DNA from 2 places in the Comamonas sp. 14P8.1.4 genome. Region 1 is predicted to be linked to the other one. Evidence: predicted binding sites of a transcription regulator. Region 1 holds the regulator's gene; the other holds the start of a gene.

What was found. Region 1 encodes FNR, which switches genes on or off when oxygen is low (the NO sensors DNR and NnrR bind a similar motif). Its sites were predicted from a motif close to TTGATNNNNATCAA; they were not measured.
Region 2: a site for FNR is predicted at 2,810-2,823, ahead of AC27VO_RS05345 (hemerythrin domain-containing protein). Genes of this name have one in related genera too.

Annotation. Positions count from the first base shown of each region.
Region 1 covers NZ_JBYOKN010000004.1:70,907-78,584, forward strand. The annotation lists gene ccoN (cytochrome-c oxidase, cbb3-type subunit I) at 1-554, shown strand, start outside; gene ccoO (cytochrome-c oxidase, cbb3-type subunit II) at 570-1,202, shown strand; gene AC27VO_RS09605 (cbb3-type cytochrome oxidase subunit 3) at 1,217-1,354, shown strand; gene ccoP (cytochrome-c oxidase, cbb3-type subunit III) at 1,381-2,295, shown strand; gene ccoG (cytochrome c oxidase accessory protein CcoG) at 2,367-3,797, shown strand; gene AC27VO_RS09620 (FixH family protein) at 3,864-4,151, shown strand; gene AC27VO_RS09625 (hypothetical protein) at 4,334-4,585, shown strand; gene fnr (fumarate/nitrate reduction transcriptional regulator Fnr) at 4,709-5,434, opposite strand; gene hemN (oxygen-independent coproporphyrinogen III oxidase) at 5,634-7,013, shown strand; gene AC27VO_RS09640 (sulfite exporter TauE/SafE family protein) at 7,019-7,678, shown strand, end outside.
Region 2 covers NZ_JBYOKN010000002.1:146,323-154,000, forward strand. The annotation lists gene AC27VO_RS05330 (magnesium transporter CorA family protein) at 1-627, shown strand, start outside; gene AC27VO_RS05335 (dienelactone hydrolase family protein) at 723-1,415, opposite strand; gene AC27VO_RS05340 (MarC family protein) at 1,566-2,198, shown strand; gene AC27VO_RS05345 (hemerythrin domain-containing protein) at 2,216-2,743, opposite strand; gene AC27VO_RS05350 (hypothetical protein) at 2,935-3,513, opposite strand; gene AC27VO_RS05355 (CsbD family protein) at 3,590-3,808, opposite strand; gene AC27VO_RS05360 (ABC-type transport auxiliary lipoprotein family protein) at 3,981-4,640, opposite strand; gene AC27VO_RS05365 (MlaD family protein) at 4,652-5,629, opposite strand; gene AC27VO_RS05370 (ABC transporter ATP-binding protein) at 5,632-6,438, opposite strand; gene AC27VO_RS05375 (MlaE family ABC transporter permease) at 6,442-7,569, opposite strand.

The DNA of each region.
Region 1 (7,678 bases):
TGTCTGGCGCCTGGCACAAGCTGCGCGAAGACCCCATCTTGCGCTTCCTGATCGTGTCGCTGTCGTTCTACGGTATGTCCACCTTTGAAGGCCCCATGATGGCCATCAAGACGGTGAATGCCCTGTCGCACTACACCGACTGGACAGTGGGTCACGTGCACTCCGGCGCTTTGGGTTGGGTGGGCTTGATCACCATGGGTTCGCTCTACTACCTGATTCCCCGCTTGTTTGGCCGCAAGGAGATGTACTCCAAGTCCGCCATTGAGCTGCACTTCTGGATGGCCACGATCGGTATCGTGCTGTACATCGCTGCCATGTGGATCTCTGGCGTGATGCAAGGCCTGATGTGGCGCGCAGTGAATGCCGACGGTACTTTGACGTACACCTTTGTGGAAAGCGTGAAGGCTTCTTACCCCTTCTACGTGATTCGCATGATCGGTGGTCTGCTGTACCTGATCGGTATGTTGATCATGGCTTGGAACGTGATGAAGACTGTGGCTTCGGGTCGTTCTGCGAAGGTCGCAGTGCCTGCCGTTAACCCAGCACACGCCTAAGACGAGGAGCCCAAAATGTCTGTAAACAACAATAAGGCTTCCAAGGGTTTCACCCACGAGAAAGTGGAAACCAGCAACTTCTTGATGATCGTTTTGATCTTGCTGGTGGTCGCTGTCGGTGGCCTGGTGGAAATCGTTCCTTTGTTCTTCCAAAAATCGACCACAGAGGCGGTGCAAGGTGTTGAGCCTTACCAGCCTCTGCAGTTGATGGGGCGTGATGTCTACATCCGTGAAGGTTGCTACAACTGCCACTCGCAGATGATTCGCCCCTTCCGCGCTGAGACCATGCGCTATGGCCACTATTCGGTTGCCGGTGAGTTCGTGTACGACCACCCCTTCCAGTGGGGCTCCAAGCGTACCGGTCCTGACCTGCACCGCGTGGGCGGCAAGTACAGCGACGAATGGCACCGTGTTCACCTGAACAACCCACGCGATGTGGTCCCAGAGTCGAACATGCCTGAGTACCCATGGCTGAACAAGAACACGGTGGACCACACCGTGGTTGCTCAGCGCATGAAAGCACTGCGTACCGTGGGCGTGCCCTACACCGATGAGCAAATCGCCGGTGCAGCGGAGCAGGTCAAAGGCAAGACCGAGATGGAAGCAGTGATTGCTTACCTGCAAGGTCTGGGTACCGCACTGAAGTAAACAAGGAGAGGGCTATGGATATCACCACCATGCGCATTGTTGCAACTTTGGTGTCGATGGCGTTGTTCATCGGTATCTGGTGGTGGGCCTACGCCCGCCGCAACAAGGAACGTTTTGACGAAGCGGCGCAACTGCCGTTTGAGCAAGACTGATTTCTCCTCCAGAACGAGAACATCCCATGAGCGATTTCGTAAATAACTTCTGGTCGGTCTACGTCGCTGGCATTACGGTGGTGGGCATCATTGCCTGCTTCGTACTGCTCATCATCACTGCCCGTAAGAAGGTAGCCGCTGACAGCGACAACACCACTGGCCACGTGTGGGACGAAGACCTGCGCGAACTGAACAATCCGATGCCACGTTGGTGGGTCTGGATGTTTGTGATCACCCTCGTATTTGGCTTGCTGTACTTGCTGGCATACCCCGGTTTGGGTGCCTATGCAGGCAAGATGCAGTGGAGCCAAGTGGGGGCCTATGAGGCGGAAGTGGACAAGGCCAAGGCGGAGCTGGAGCCTTTGTACGCACGCTTTACGGCGATGAATGCACAAGACATGTCCCAGGACAGCCAGGCCATGGCTGTGGGCGAGCGCTTGTTCATGAACAACTGCGCACAGTGCCACGGCTCGGATGCTCGCGGCAGCAAGAGCTTCCCGAACCTGACTGACAGCGACTGGCTGCACGGTGGCGCGCCTGAGAACATCAAGCAGACCATCACCGAAGGCCGCATGGCCATGATGCCTCCCCAGGCTGAAGCGGTGGGTACAGCCGACGATGTGCGCAATCTGGCGCACTACGTGCTGAGCCTGTCGGGCAGCCCCCACGATTCCTTGAAGGCTTCGTTGGGCAAGTCCAAGTTCACGGTGTGTGCGGCATGCCACGGCATGGATGCCAAGGGCAACCCTCTCTTGGGTGCCCCCAACCTGACCGACGATGTGTGGCTGCATGGCTGGGGTGAGCAAGCGATCATCGACATGATCACCCATGGCAAGATGAACGAAATGCCTGCGCAGAGCAAGAAATTGACACCTGCACAGATCGACGTTCTGACCGCCTATGTGTGGGGCTTGTCCAACAAGCCCAAAGCAGGTAACTGAGCGTTGTGACGATGTGGAAGGCGGCACTCTGTGCCGCCTTTTGCTTTGGTGCAATTTAGGGAGTGTGACGCATGAGTTCCGAGCAACAAAAACCGCAAAAAATCATTCCGATCCAAGCGGATAGCCAGGAAAAGACCATCTCGTTTTTTGAAGCGCACAAGAAGGTTTATCCGCGCTCCATCAGCGGCAAGTTCATGAATTGGCGCTGGGCCATGGTGCTGCTGACACAGTTGCTTTTCTACGGCTTGCCGTGGCTGGAGTGGGGGCAGCGCCAGATGGTGCTGTTCGACCTGGGCACGCGCCGTTTTTATTTGTTTGGCCTGGTGCTGTACCCGCAGGACTTTATCTACCTGACGGGCTTGCTCATCATCAGTGCCCTGGCGCTGTTCTTGTTCACGGCGGTGGCCGGGCGCCTGTGGTGTGGCTTCACCTGTCCGCAAACGGTGTACTCCGAAATCTTCATGTGGATTGAGCACAAGGTCGAAGGTGACCGCAGTGCGCGAATCCGCCTGGACCAAGGAGGCTGGACGGCCGAGAAAATCTGGAAAAAGTCGCTCAAGCAACTGCTCTGGATTGCCTTGGCGCTGTGGACGGGCTTCACGTTCGTCGGCTACTTTGTGCCCATTCGTGAACTAGGCGGTGAGCTGCTGGTTCTGGACGGTGGCTGGCAAATTTTCTGGGTGCTGTTCTACGGTTTTGCCACCTACGGCAATGCGGGCTACATGCGTGAGCAGGTGTGCAAATACATGTGCCCGTATGCGCGCTTTCAAAGCGCGATGTTTGACAAAGACACGTTGATCGTCAGCTATGACGCACCCCGCGGTGAAGCGCGTGGTCCACGCAAAAAAGAGTCCGATTACCGCTCCCAAGGGCTGGGTGACTGCATTGACTGCAAGCTGTGTGTGCAAGTCTGCCCGGTGGGCATTGATATTCGCAACGGCCTGCAGTACGAGTGCATCGGTTGTGGCTTGTGTGTGGATGCATGCAACAACGTGATGGATAACATGAACTATCCACGTGGCCTGATTCGCTTGACCACCCAGAATGCGGTCAGTCAGGGCTGGTCGGGCGCGCAAATTCTGCGTCGTATTGTTCGGCCTCGTGTATTGATTTATTCAGCCATTTTGCTGGCGCTGTCGGTGGCCATGGTGGTCAGCATGGCTGTGCGTGAGCCGCTGAAAGTCGACGTGATTCGTGACCGTGCCTCGCTGGCGCGCATTGCCTCGGGTGGCAAGCTGGAGAATGTGTACCGCCTGCAGGTCATGAATGCGACAGAGCTGGCGCAGACCTATGTGGTCACGGTCAAGGGGCTGCAGGGCATTGAGGTGGCGGAAGCTACGGCTGTTGCGGTAGATGCAGCGCAGACGCGTGGGGTTGCGGTGCGGGTGCAGATCCCATATGGGTCTGCGCAGGCGGGCTCACACCCGATCGAGTTCGAGATCACGGCGCAAAGCGGCCAGGGTCACGTGCTGGAGAAGTCGGTGTTTATCGTGCCGCGCTAAAAGCGGTGCATGGTGTGTGGAAGGCGTAGCCCTTGCACACCCTGTTTGATTCAAAGAGAGTTTGGTATGTCTCAGATTGCAAAGAAGCTGGAAAAGAAGTCGGGCCCCTGGTGGAAATACGGGCACGTATGGCTGGTGCTGGCAGGCCCTGCGATTGTCGTGGTGGCCGGTGTGACAACGGCCATGATTGCCATGCGCGGTGCAGATCCGGTGGTCGATGAGAACTACTACCAAAAGGGGCTGCATATCAATCAGGAGCTGCGACATGCCGAAAAAAGCCTGGCCCCAGCCGGTGCGGCACGCAACCATGCCACCACGCCGGATGCAGACTTGCCTGATCTTTCACCCAAGTAAAACGGGTGCTTCACTATCAGTAGCTGCTAGCGCTTGGTATGCAATGGCTTGAGGATTGAATCCATTTCAAATCATTGCTTGATAAGCGCTTGCAGCTATTGTTTTTATTGAGTGTTTCTCCCACACACCAGCCAAAGGATCGATGTTCACAATAGGTACAGACTTCATGCGAAGGAGGGTGTATGTGGACACGTCGTTTAATGTGGATTCTGTGGCCTGCCTTCTTGGCGGCCGGTGTGATGGAAATGCTGGTGTTTGCCGCCTTTGATCCGCAAGACATGTTGTGGCTGGGGCAGGGTGTGCAGCTGTCCCGCACGGCCATTTACACCTTGGCATTTTTTGCATTCTGGGCCGTGTTTGCGGCGGCGGGTTATCTGACGGTGCTGCTGTCCATGTCTGCCGCTGAGGTGAATGCACAGCCCTCTGCACTGTGAAGTGAAGCGCCTGGCCGCATAAGTCGCCTGCGCTGGCGCTGCGCCGCTGGTTAGCCTGAACGTTGGCCATAAAAAAACCTCCCTGGCGAAAGCGGGGAGGTTTTTTTTGATGGTGGGTAGCGCTTATTTATTGCATTCGTGCTGGCTGTTGACCAGACGTTGCAGGGCCGCCGTATCCAGAATGCGCACGTGGCGCTGTTTGACTTCCACCATGCCTTCTTCCACAAACTTGGAGAACGTGCGGCTGACGGTCTCCAGCTTCAGGCCCAGGTAGCTGCCGATTTCTTCACGCGTCATGCGCAGCACCAGCTCAGAAGACGAGAAACCGCGGGCATGCAGGCGTTGCACCAGGTTCAAAATGAAGGCAGCCAAGCGCTCTTCGGCGCGCATGCTGCCCAGCAGCAGCATCACGCTGTGCTCACGCACAATTTCGCGGCTCATGACTTTGTGCACATGGCTTTGCAGTGCGGTCACTTCGCGCGAGATTTCTTCCAGACCATCGAAAGGCATCACGCACACTTCCGCGTCTTCCAGTGCGACGGCGTCACAGGTGTGGTGGTCATTGACAATGCCATCCAAACCAATGATTTCGCCGGCCATCTGGAAACCGGTCACTTGATCGCGACCATCTTCTGTGGCGACGCAGGTCTTGAAAAAACCGGTTCGAATGGCGTAGAGCGATGTGAATGCTTCTCCATTGCGAAACAGCGTTGCTCCGCGTTTGACTTTGCGGCGCGTGGCCACAATGTCATCAATGCGCTGCAGCTGCTGCTCATTCAGGCCTACGGGCATGCAGAGTTCGCGCAGATTGCAGTTGGAGCAGGTAACTTTGATGGTTGGAGGAGTCATGTACTCAAAAGCCCGGGGTCTTGGAGAGATCAAAGGCTTGTGCGGTTAAAGATCAGAAAAAAGAAACTATCGAATTGCTCGCAGTTGCTATGAATGATGTAAGTTAAATTGTGACATCGCTTGTACAGCAACCTCTTGATGCACGTCAAGGATGAAGGTGGCCAATTGTTGCAAAGTCCTGTCATCAAGGAAGAACTTCATGACAGTTGTCACCCCCGAGCTCTTGCGTCGCTATGACGTGCCAGGTCCACGCTACACGTCCTACCCCACAGCGGATAGGTTTGTGGAGGCGTTTGGCGATAGTGACTATATCTTGGCCCTCAAGCAGCGCAAAGTGGCCGCTGCGGCCAAGCAGCCGATGTCGCTGTATGTGCACATCCCGTTTTGCGATTCGCTGTGCTACTACTGCGCCTGCAACAAGATCATTACCAAGCACCATGAGCGTGCGGTCACCTATATGCGCTATCTGGAGCGTGAGGTGGATCTGCACCTGCAGCATTGCGGTCGTGGCCAGGCGGTGAGCCAGTTCCACGTCGGTGGTGGGACACCAACCTTTCTGACCGATGATGAATTGCGCGCGCTGTGGGGCATGCTGCGCGAGCGCTTTCAGTTTGACCCTGCGGGGGAGTATTCGATTGAAGTCGACCCACGCACTGTCACGCGAGAGCGACTGGCGGTACTCAAGGAAATCGGCTTTAACCGCCTGAGCTTTGGCGTGCAGGACTTTGATCCCGAGGTGCAAAAAGCCGTGCACCGCGAGCAGCCCGCAGAGCAGGTGTTTGATTTGGTGGCGGCTTCGCGCGAGCTGGGTTTTGAGTCGATCAACGTTGACCTGATCTACGGACTGCCCAAGCAAAATCCGGAATCGTTCGCGCGCACGCTGCAGCAGGTGGCGCAGTTGCGGCCCGATCGCATTGCGCTGTATGCCTATGCACATTTGCCAGAACGCTTCAAGCCTCAGCGGCGCATCTTGCAGGCCGATTTGCCATCCGCGCCCGACAAGGTGGGTATGTTGTCGGCCGCGATTGAGAGCTTTATGGCTGCGGGTTACGTCTATGTGGGCATGGATCACTTTGCCCTGCCGGAGGATGCATTGGCAGTGGCCAAGCGCCAAGGGCGTTTGCACCGCAATTTCCAGGGCTACAGCACGCAACCCGATTGCGACCTGATTGCGCTGGGCGTGTCTGCGATTGGCCGTGTGGCAGCAACGTACAGCCAAAATGCAAAAACGCTGGAAGAGTATTACGACCTGTTGGACCAAGGGCGCTTGCCCGTGGTGCGTGGTTTGGCCTTGTCACGGGACGACACCATTCGCCGCGCGGTGATCATGACCATCATGTGCCAAGGCGAGGTGTTCTATGAGTCCATCAACAGTGCGTGGCTCATCGATTTCAAAAAATATTTTGCAGCAGAAATTGAGGCGCTGGCAGACCAGCAGGACGAAGGTCTGGTGACGATTTCCGATGACTGCATCACGGTCACCCCCAAAGGGTGGTTCTTTGTACGTGGCGTGGCCTTGGTGTTTGACCGTTATTTGCAGGCAGATCGCAATCGTGCCCGATTCTCGCGGATCATCTGATCCCTATGATTCTTTCCTTGCTTTGGACCGCATTTTTCATGGGGCTCGTGGGTGGGCCCCATTGTCTTGCCATGTGTGCGGCACCTTGCCATGCGGTGATCCAGGGCCATGGTCAAGTCGTGCAGATGCATGCAGCATGGTCACCGCAACGCCGGGCCTGGAGCTGGAGCACCTGCCAGTTTCATCTGGGGCGCCTGCTTGGCTACGCTTTGCTGGGCGCCGTGGCCGCTTTGGCCATGGAGCAAGTGGCCTGGTTTTCGGATCAAACCTCTGCCTTGCACCCTGTATGGGTCCTCATGCACCTGGCGATTTTGGCCTGGGGGCTGCTCATGCTGTTTCAGGGACAGCAGCCCGTGTGGCTGGAGCGCGCAGGGCGTGTGGTCTGGGCCAAGGTGCAGCCTGTGTTGTCTTTGCGCGGTGGTGCCTTGCTGGCGGGAATGGCCTGGGCATGCATGCCCTGTGGCTTGCTTTATTCGGCGGTTCTGGTCGCGGCACTGAGCGGCTCTGCATGGACGGGGGGCATCAGCATGCTGGCATTTGGGGTGGGCAGTGGGCTGTGGCTGCTGGCTGCACCACTGGCGTGGCGCTGGCTCAGCGGGAGGGTCAACCGCTGGCGTTCAGAGTGGGGAACACGCGCTGCAGGCCTGATGCTGGTGGCCGTATCA
Region 2 (7,678 bases), on a different contig from region 1:
AGCGCCGACCTAATGCTGCGCCAGATCGACCAGATGGTGGACGGCTACCTCAGCCTACGCCGCGACATGGCCAAGCAGATTGATGTCTGGCAGATGCAGCTGCTCAACCCCAAATCGCGCTTCAACGACTGGGGCAAAGTGCTGCAGGCACGCCTGGGGCTGCACCAGCTCGATGAAATCTGCGAAGACCAGCGCGCCGCCATGCAAGACTGGACGGACGCCCTGCCTTCGTGGGAAGACGAACACAGCAGCCCGGCCGAGCGCCGTGCCCTGGAGCTGCTGCGCGTGCGCTCCAGCGACGTGCTGGAGCACATTGAACGCGTGATCCACCACGTGCACCGCATGGAACAAAGCGCCGAGGCCGCCGTCCAGATGCACTTCTCGGCCCAGAGCAACCGCGCCAACGACATCATGCGCACACTGACCACGCTGACCGCCATCTTTTTGCCGCTGAACCTGATTGCCGCTGTGTTCGGCATGAACTTTGACGTGCTGCCGCTGGTGCACAAGGAAGACGGCTTCTGGTGGGCCATGGCCGCCATGGCAGCGATTGGCATCGTGCTGCTGGTCTTTTTCTGGCGCCGCCGCTACATCGAAAAAGCCAGCTTGCTGGGCGATAACGATTAAAAAGCAGAGCAGCTAGCGCCTGCTAACCCTGCACTTCCGCACAAAACTGGCTTGAAGTGCTTGGTGCACCAGCGCTAGCCGCTCCTTTTCTTCAATCAAGCCTGCAAGTGCTGGTCAAAGAACGCCAGCGTGCGGTCTTTGGCCTGAATGGCACTGGGCTGGTCGTAGCTGCCGCGCTGGTCACAATTGAAGCCGTGGTCCGCCTCATACACATGCACCTGCACCTGCGGTTGCGCGGCGCTGAAGGCCTGCACGCTGTCCAGCGAGATGTGGGCATCGAGCCGGCCGAAATGCGCCATCACCGGCACATGCGGTGCGCGCGCCATCTCGGGCGGCACTGTCATGCCGCCACCGTAGTAGCACACGGCGGCCGCAATCTCGTCGACCAGATTGGCAGCGCGCCAGGTCAGTAGCCCGCCCCAGCAAAAGCCCACCATGCCCACTTTGGCGCCGCTGTGCTGCTGCGCCCATTGCGCTGCAGCGCGAATGTCCTGCAGCACGCCCTCGCCCGGCAGTGCCTCGGCTGCGGCCTTGAGCTGCTTGCCCGCTGTCATGCCTTCGGCGTCGTAGCCCAGTTGCACATCAAACTCCATGCGCGTGAACAGCGCCGGGGCAATCGCCAGAAAGCCGCGCGCAGCCAGGCGGTCGGTGACGGCACGAATATGGGCATTCACCCCAAAAATCTCCTGCGCCACCACAATGGCCCCACGCACCGGACCGTCGGGCTCGGCCACCCAGGCGGGAATTTGCGTGCCATCTTCTGCCATTAGTTGTACAAACTGGCCCATGTATGCTTCTCCTGATCGTTGTTCTGACGTTCGGCCCCTGACTGCCACGGGCCCACACGCTCCAGCTCTATAGACTTCGTCCATTTCACCGCTGACTTTAAGCAATCTGCGCGCCACTGGCACAGCAACTTACCGCAGGCCCGAGCACCCATGGATTTAAAACCGCTGATCACCCTGGTCGCCATCGTCAACCCCCTGGCGATCGTGCCTTTCTTCATTCACTACACCGAGGGCTTCAACACCCAGCAACGTGCGCAAACCATCCGCACGGCGGCCTTCAGTGCTTTTGTGGTGATTGCGGCCTGTGCCTTGATTGGCCTGCAGGTGCTGGACTTCTTCAACATCTCGCTGCAGAGCTTTCAGGTGGGCGGCGGTTTGCTGCTGCTGATCAGCGCCATGAACATGCTCAACGCGCGCCCTGCCGAGGAGCGCCGCCACGAGGACACGCTGGAGGCCGGCGCTGAAAAGGCCGCCATGGGCAACAGCATTGCCGTGGTGCCGCTGACCATTCCCCTGCTGACCGGGCCAGCCGCCATGTCGACCGTGGTGATTTACGCCGACCAGGCCGCCACCTTCTGGCAGCACCTGGCGCTGGTGGGCTATGGGGTGGTGGTGGCTGCCGCCGTGTGGGCCAGTTTTTCCATGGCGGAGCCGATTGCCCGCGTGCTGGGCAAGACGGGCATCAATGTCATGACGCGGCTGATGGGCCTGATCCTGGCCGCGCTGGCCGTCGAGGTGATGGCCGGTGGCTTGATGAAGATTTTCCCTGTGCTCGCCGGCTAAAGCACAGGCTGGCGCGCTTACAGCGCGGCGTGTGCCACTTTGTCCGCTTCGGCAGCGTGCTGCGCGTGATCTCCAGGGGTGGAGCAGGCGCCGCCGCAACCGCTGATCGGCGTGGCGGGCAAGTCCTGTGCATGCGTCATGGCACCCGTGGCCGGGTCAAAACCCAGGCCTTGCATGTGCTGCGCCAGCGCCGCATCCATGGTTTGTGCGTGGTAGCTGAACCAGGAGGCCAGCTCCGGCGTCATGCCGCGGACCATGGTGTACTCGCCCTCCTCACAGCGCTTGCCGCCTTCGCGCATGATCTCCAGCACCACTTTGTGCTGCGTGGCGTGGCAGTTGCCCACCGCAAAGCCGGTGGCTACCATCCAGCGGTCTTCCTGGCCAAAGTGCTCTTCCGTATGCGCGATCAGGGACTGCCACAGCGGGGCCAACGCCTCGTCCGGCGCACGCTCCACAGCCGCCAGCAGTTCCACAAACTCTTTGTGCGTTTCATCCATGGCCGGAACGTTCAGCTCCAGGTCTGCGCTCCACTCCAATGTCGCCATCGTGCAGCTCCTTGCTTCTATGTGGGGGACAAGGGCGTGAGCTTAGGGTGGACATTGCCAAGGGATTTGCGGCACATCAAACACATTTCGCCGCAAGGCCTTGACCTACGCTTTTTTGCGGGTGAACGCGAAAAAGCCCCGACATGCGGGGCTTGGAGGTGTTCAAAGCGCGCCGCACGGGCGGCGTCGCCTTACTGGGCAAACTTGCGCTGGGCGTCGTTGTGGCACTGGTCCTTGGCATCACCCGTCAGGGCATTGCAGCGTTCGCGGGCCGCTTTGTACTCCGCCTCACGCACATGGCTCGCAGCGTCCTTGCGCACCTCGGACACATGGGCCGCCTTGGCCGTACCTTGCTTGCTGGTGTCCGCGCGGGCATCGGCCACCTTGGCCGCCTCCAGCGCCTTGACATGTTCGGCCTTGGCGTCCTTCTCGCACACGTCTTCGGCGTGGCCCTTCAGATCGTCACACCGCTCCTTAGCCACCTCGTAGGCAGCATCTGCCTTGGCCTTGGCGAGGTTGTGACGGTGTTTCTCGGTATCTTCCTTGCGCACGTCCAGCTCCGCCTCAGCCACTTTTTTCTGGCCATTGGCTTCGGCTTCGCACACATCCTTGGCATTGCTCTTCAGCGATTTGCACTGGGTTTTCGCTGCGTCATACGCGGCATCGATCCGCTGGCTCTCCGCACGGATCTCTTCATGGGTCAGTGCGAAGGCCGAGGTACTCAAACAGGCGGCCACGGCAAGCGCAGCCCAACGTTTTTTCAATGGCATGGGGAACTCCTCATTGCATGAGATGGCAACAAAGCAGACATGGGCCTGGCGCCCATGCCTGTGGGCAATCCGTGGCTTACTCGTCCCAACGGAAGTCGGGGTTGCGCTTTTGCCAGTCAGTCAGCTGTTTCTCGGCTTCCTCTTTGGCAATCCCCTGGCGCTCTTGCAGCTTGCCCAGAAACTGATCGCGCTTGCCGGCAATCACATCGACGTCATCGTCGGTCAACTTGCCCCATTGCTCGCGCATCTTGCCCTTGAATTGTTTCCAGTTTCCTGCGATACGGTCTTCGTTCATGGTGACTCCTTGCGGTGGATTCAGTGACGCTGCCGCGTATATCGCTATTCAATAAATAGCAACAAGCGCAATGCAGCACGCACTTCCACTGTAAAAAGTACCGCTTGTCTGTGGCGTAGTCGATGCAGGCGATGAACGGTCAGACCAGGACTTCCCTGCCTGAAAGACAGGCTCAGCGCTGCACAGGCACCGCCGCCAGCAGCCATTGCTGCATCTGCGCGCCCACCGCATCAACCGCCAGCGACAGTGCTTGCACCCCGCCAGAGGCGCTGGCCGCCGCGGAGGGCTGGCGCACATCAAACACCTGCTGGTCCAGCAGCACATCCCCCTGAGGCGCCGGGTCTACCAGCGTGGCACGAATGCGCACCCAGCCTGCGCTGTCCTGCGCACTGGTGAAGAGGTGGCTGAACTCTTCCAGCGACAGCCGCAGCACCGGCACCTGCCGCCCCTGCACCGAAGGCGGCATCTCGCCCGCTTCTGCCGACAGCACGATGCGCCCGCCCTGACTCAGGTGCTCGCGCAGCCGCTGCAGCACCATTTGCGCAGGCGGCAGCCCCCAGCGTGCTTGGCTGTAGGTGTGCAGCAACTGGGCATCGGCATAGGCCAGGCGGTAGTGCATGCCGGTGTTGCCCTCGATCTGCAGCGGCGCCTGCATTTGCGCCAGCGCAATGGGCTGCAAGCCCACGCCTGGCGCCGCCAGTGCAGGGGCAGCGCCCAGGTCATAACGCGCCATCGACTGCGGCGGACTGGGGAAATTGGCACAACCGGCCAGCAACCCCATCAATGCCCCGGCAAGCAGCCACTGGATTCGTTTGGTATGCGTGCTTTGCATGGTGCGCTTTCTCATGGTTGGGGTTGCGGGGCCACAAAACCGGCTTCACCCGGCCCGGGGGCGCCACGGTTGCCGTAGATCAGCGACTGTGGGTTGTCGCCGATTCCCGAGGCGGCGCTGCCCAGGCGGCGTGCCGCTGCAGAGACATCGCTAGCCGCCTGGTTGATACCGGGCAGCGTGGCGCGGTCAAAGCGCTCGGCCGCCCGCGCCATGGACTGCGTGCCCTGGGTGATTTGATCCAGCGCCCCACCAGGGCCTTGCACGGCTTCGGTCATCGTGCGTACATCATGTGCCAACGCTCCGGCCTCATTGCCTGCCCGCTCCATGGCTTGCATGGCTTTGCGCGCGTCCTGCGCCATGGCGGGAAACTCCTTGACCGCAGGTGCCACCTGATCGCGCAAGGTGGTGTTCATGGCCCGCGTGACCTCGCTCACATTGCCTGCGGCCTCCGACAGGTTCCCCAGCAGGCTGCTAAAGCGCGCCTGGTTGTCATCGCCCAGCAATTGATTGATGCGTTTGGTGGCCTCGTCCACCTTACCCAGAATCGTCATGCCCTGATCGGCCAGAACGCTCAGAGGGGAAGACTTCATCGGCAGGCGCGGCAGACCGCTGGCGCCGTGTGGCAGTTCGGTGCTGGTCTCGGTCACATCATCGAGCTGGATGTGCGCAATGCCCGTCACCCCCTGGTAGCCCAGCATGCCGTAGGTGCCCGTGGTGGAGACGGGGGCCTTGCTGTCCACGGCAATCCGGATCAGCACATTGCCTTTTTGCACATCGTCAAAGGTAATATCCGTGACCTTGCCCACGGCCACCCCTTTGTAGCGCACCGTGGCCTGGCTTTGCAGCCCACTGATGGCGTCGGCCGTAGACAGTTCATACACCGTGTATTCGTGGCGGTCGCGCGTCAGCCACAGGGCCATGCCCGCCAGCAACACGGCCAGCGCCAGCACAAACGTGCCTGCCGCCATGGCGTGTGATTTGTTTTCCATACTCAATCTCCTCCCTGCGGGGCGGGCGCCATGGCACGACGGCCGCGCTCACCCTGAAAGAAAGTTGCAATAAAGGGGTGCTGAAACTGCGCGACCTCGCGCGGAGCACCCGTCACGATGACTTTTTTCTCGGCCAGCACGGCCACGCGGCTGGAGAGTGCAAACAAGGTATCCAGATCATGGGTAACCATGATCATGGTCAGGCCCAGCTCGGCATGCAGCTCTTTCAGCAAGATGCAGAACTCGTCGGAACTGGTCGGGTCCAGCCCTGCGGTGGGCTCGTCCAGTAGCAGCAAGGGCGGATCCATGATGAGCGCGCGCGCCAGCGCCACGCGCTTGACCATGCCCCCTGACAAGTCAGCCGGCATGCGCGTGGCGTGCTCCGGCTTGAGGCCCACCATCTGCAGCTTGATCATGGCGGCTTCATCCACCATCGCATCCGGCAATGTGCCCTGCTCGCGCAGGGCAAAACCGATGTTCTGCAGCACGTTGAAGGCGGAATACAGTGCACCGTGCTGAAACAGCATGCCCACCCGCGCGGCAGCGCCCTCCTGGCACAGCTCAACCGCCGGTCTTCCTAGCGTGGTGACACGGCCTTTGCCGGGCTGCAGCAGGCCCAGAATCTGGCGCAGCAATACGGTCTTGCCTGTGCCGGAGCCGCCCACGATGGACAGCATTTCGCCGCGGTACACCGTCAGATCCAGGTCCTGGTGCACAGCGAAGGCCTTGTCGCCTTCGCCAAAAATGCTCCAGAGCTTGTCGACCTCGACCACAGGCTCAGCAGGGGTGGCGTGGGAAGTCAGTGTCACGGCTTAGAACCCCACATCCTTGAAAGCAATCGCAAAAATGGCATCCACGATGATGACCATGGTGATGGACGAGACCACCGATGCCGTAGTGCCCTGCCCCAGACTCTGGGTGTTGGGTTGCACGCGCAAACCCCAGTGGCAACCGATCAGGGCGATGAACACCCCAAACACCACCGACTTGGCCATGGCCAGCACCAGATTACCCACTTGCACGGCATCGGGCAGGGCCTGCCAGAAGTAGGCTGCAGAAATACCCATCGTCATGTCGGCCGCCAACATGCCCCCGCCCAGCGCGGCCAGGGTCGTCCACAGGCTGATGAGCGGCATGGCCAGCGCCAGCGCCATGGCACGCGGCATGACCAGCCGGAACCCATGGCGAATGCCCATGACCTGCATGGCATCCAGCTCTTCGGTGACGCGCATCACCCCGATCTGCGCCGTGATGGCCGAGCCAGAGCGGCCCGCCACCAAAATGGCGGCCAGCAGCGGCCCCAGCTCGCGGATCAAGGAGATACCCAAGATATCGACGATAAAAGCCTCAGCGCCGAACTGCCGCAGCTGCAGTGCCATCAAATAGGCCAGCACCACACCAATCAAAAAACCCACCAGTGCCGTGATGGGCAGGGCCGTGGCCCCCATGCTGTAGAGATGGCCCGAAAAATCGCGCCACGAGCCTTTGCGCGGGTGGCGCAGCAAATCGCCCAGATCCAGCACCAGCTGGCCAATCAGCTGCACCAGGTGCTGAAAATGCTCCAGCGCCCGCAGCACCAGCAGGCCCAGCTGGTTCACACGCCCCATCCAACCCAGCTTGGCGGGCTTGGGAATGGGTACCTGCTGCAAAGCCGCAATACGCGCCAGCATGGCCCGCTGTGCGGCGCTGGCACGCAGCTGAGCAGGCCAGGCGTGTTGCCAGTGGCTCCACAGCAACTGCGCACCAATGTGGTCCAGCCACTGCAACTGCTGCAAATCCCAGCCCACGGTGCGTTGGCTGCGCAGGCCCTTGAGCGCTTTTTGCACGGCCTCCCAGTGCGCATGCTGGCCCAGCTCTGCCGCCCCCCAGCGCCCTTGCAGCTGCACCCAGGCGCCCTCGTCATCCGAGGTCAGGTGTAAGCGGGGAGAGGTGTCTGTCATAGCGCCCTATCAAGCCAGAAGTGCCTGAAGCTTACAAGCTTTCTTCCCAATGACCGAAGGCAGAGCGCCAGCCCCCGTGTCAGCCACCTTGCTGCAGCGCGTGGCTCCG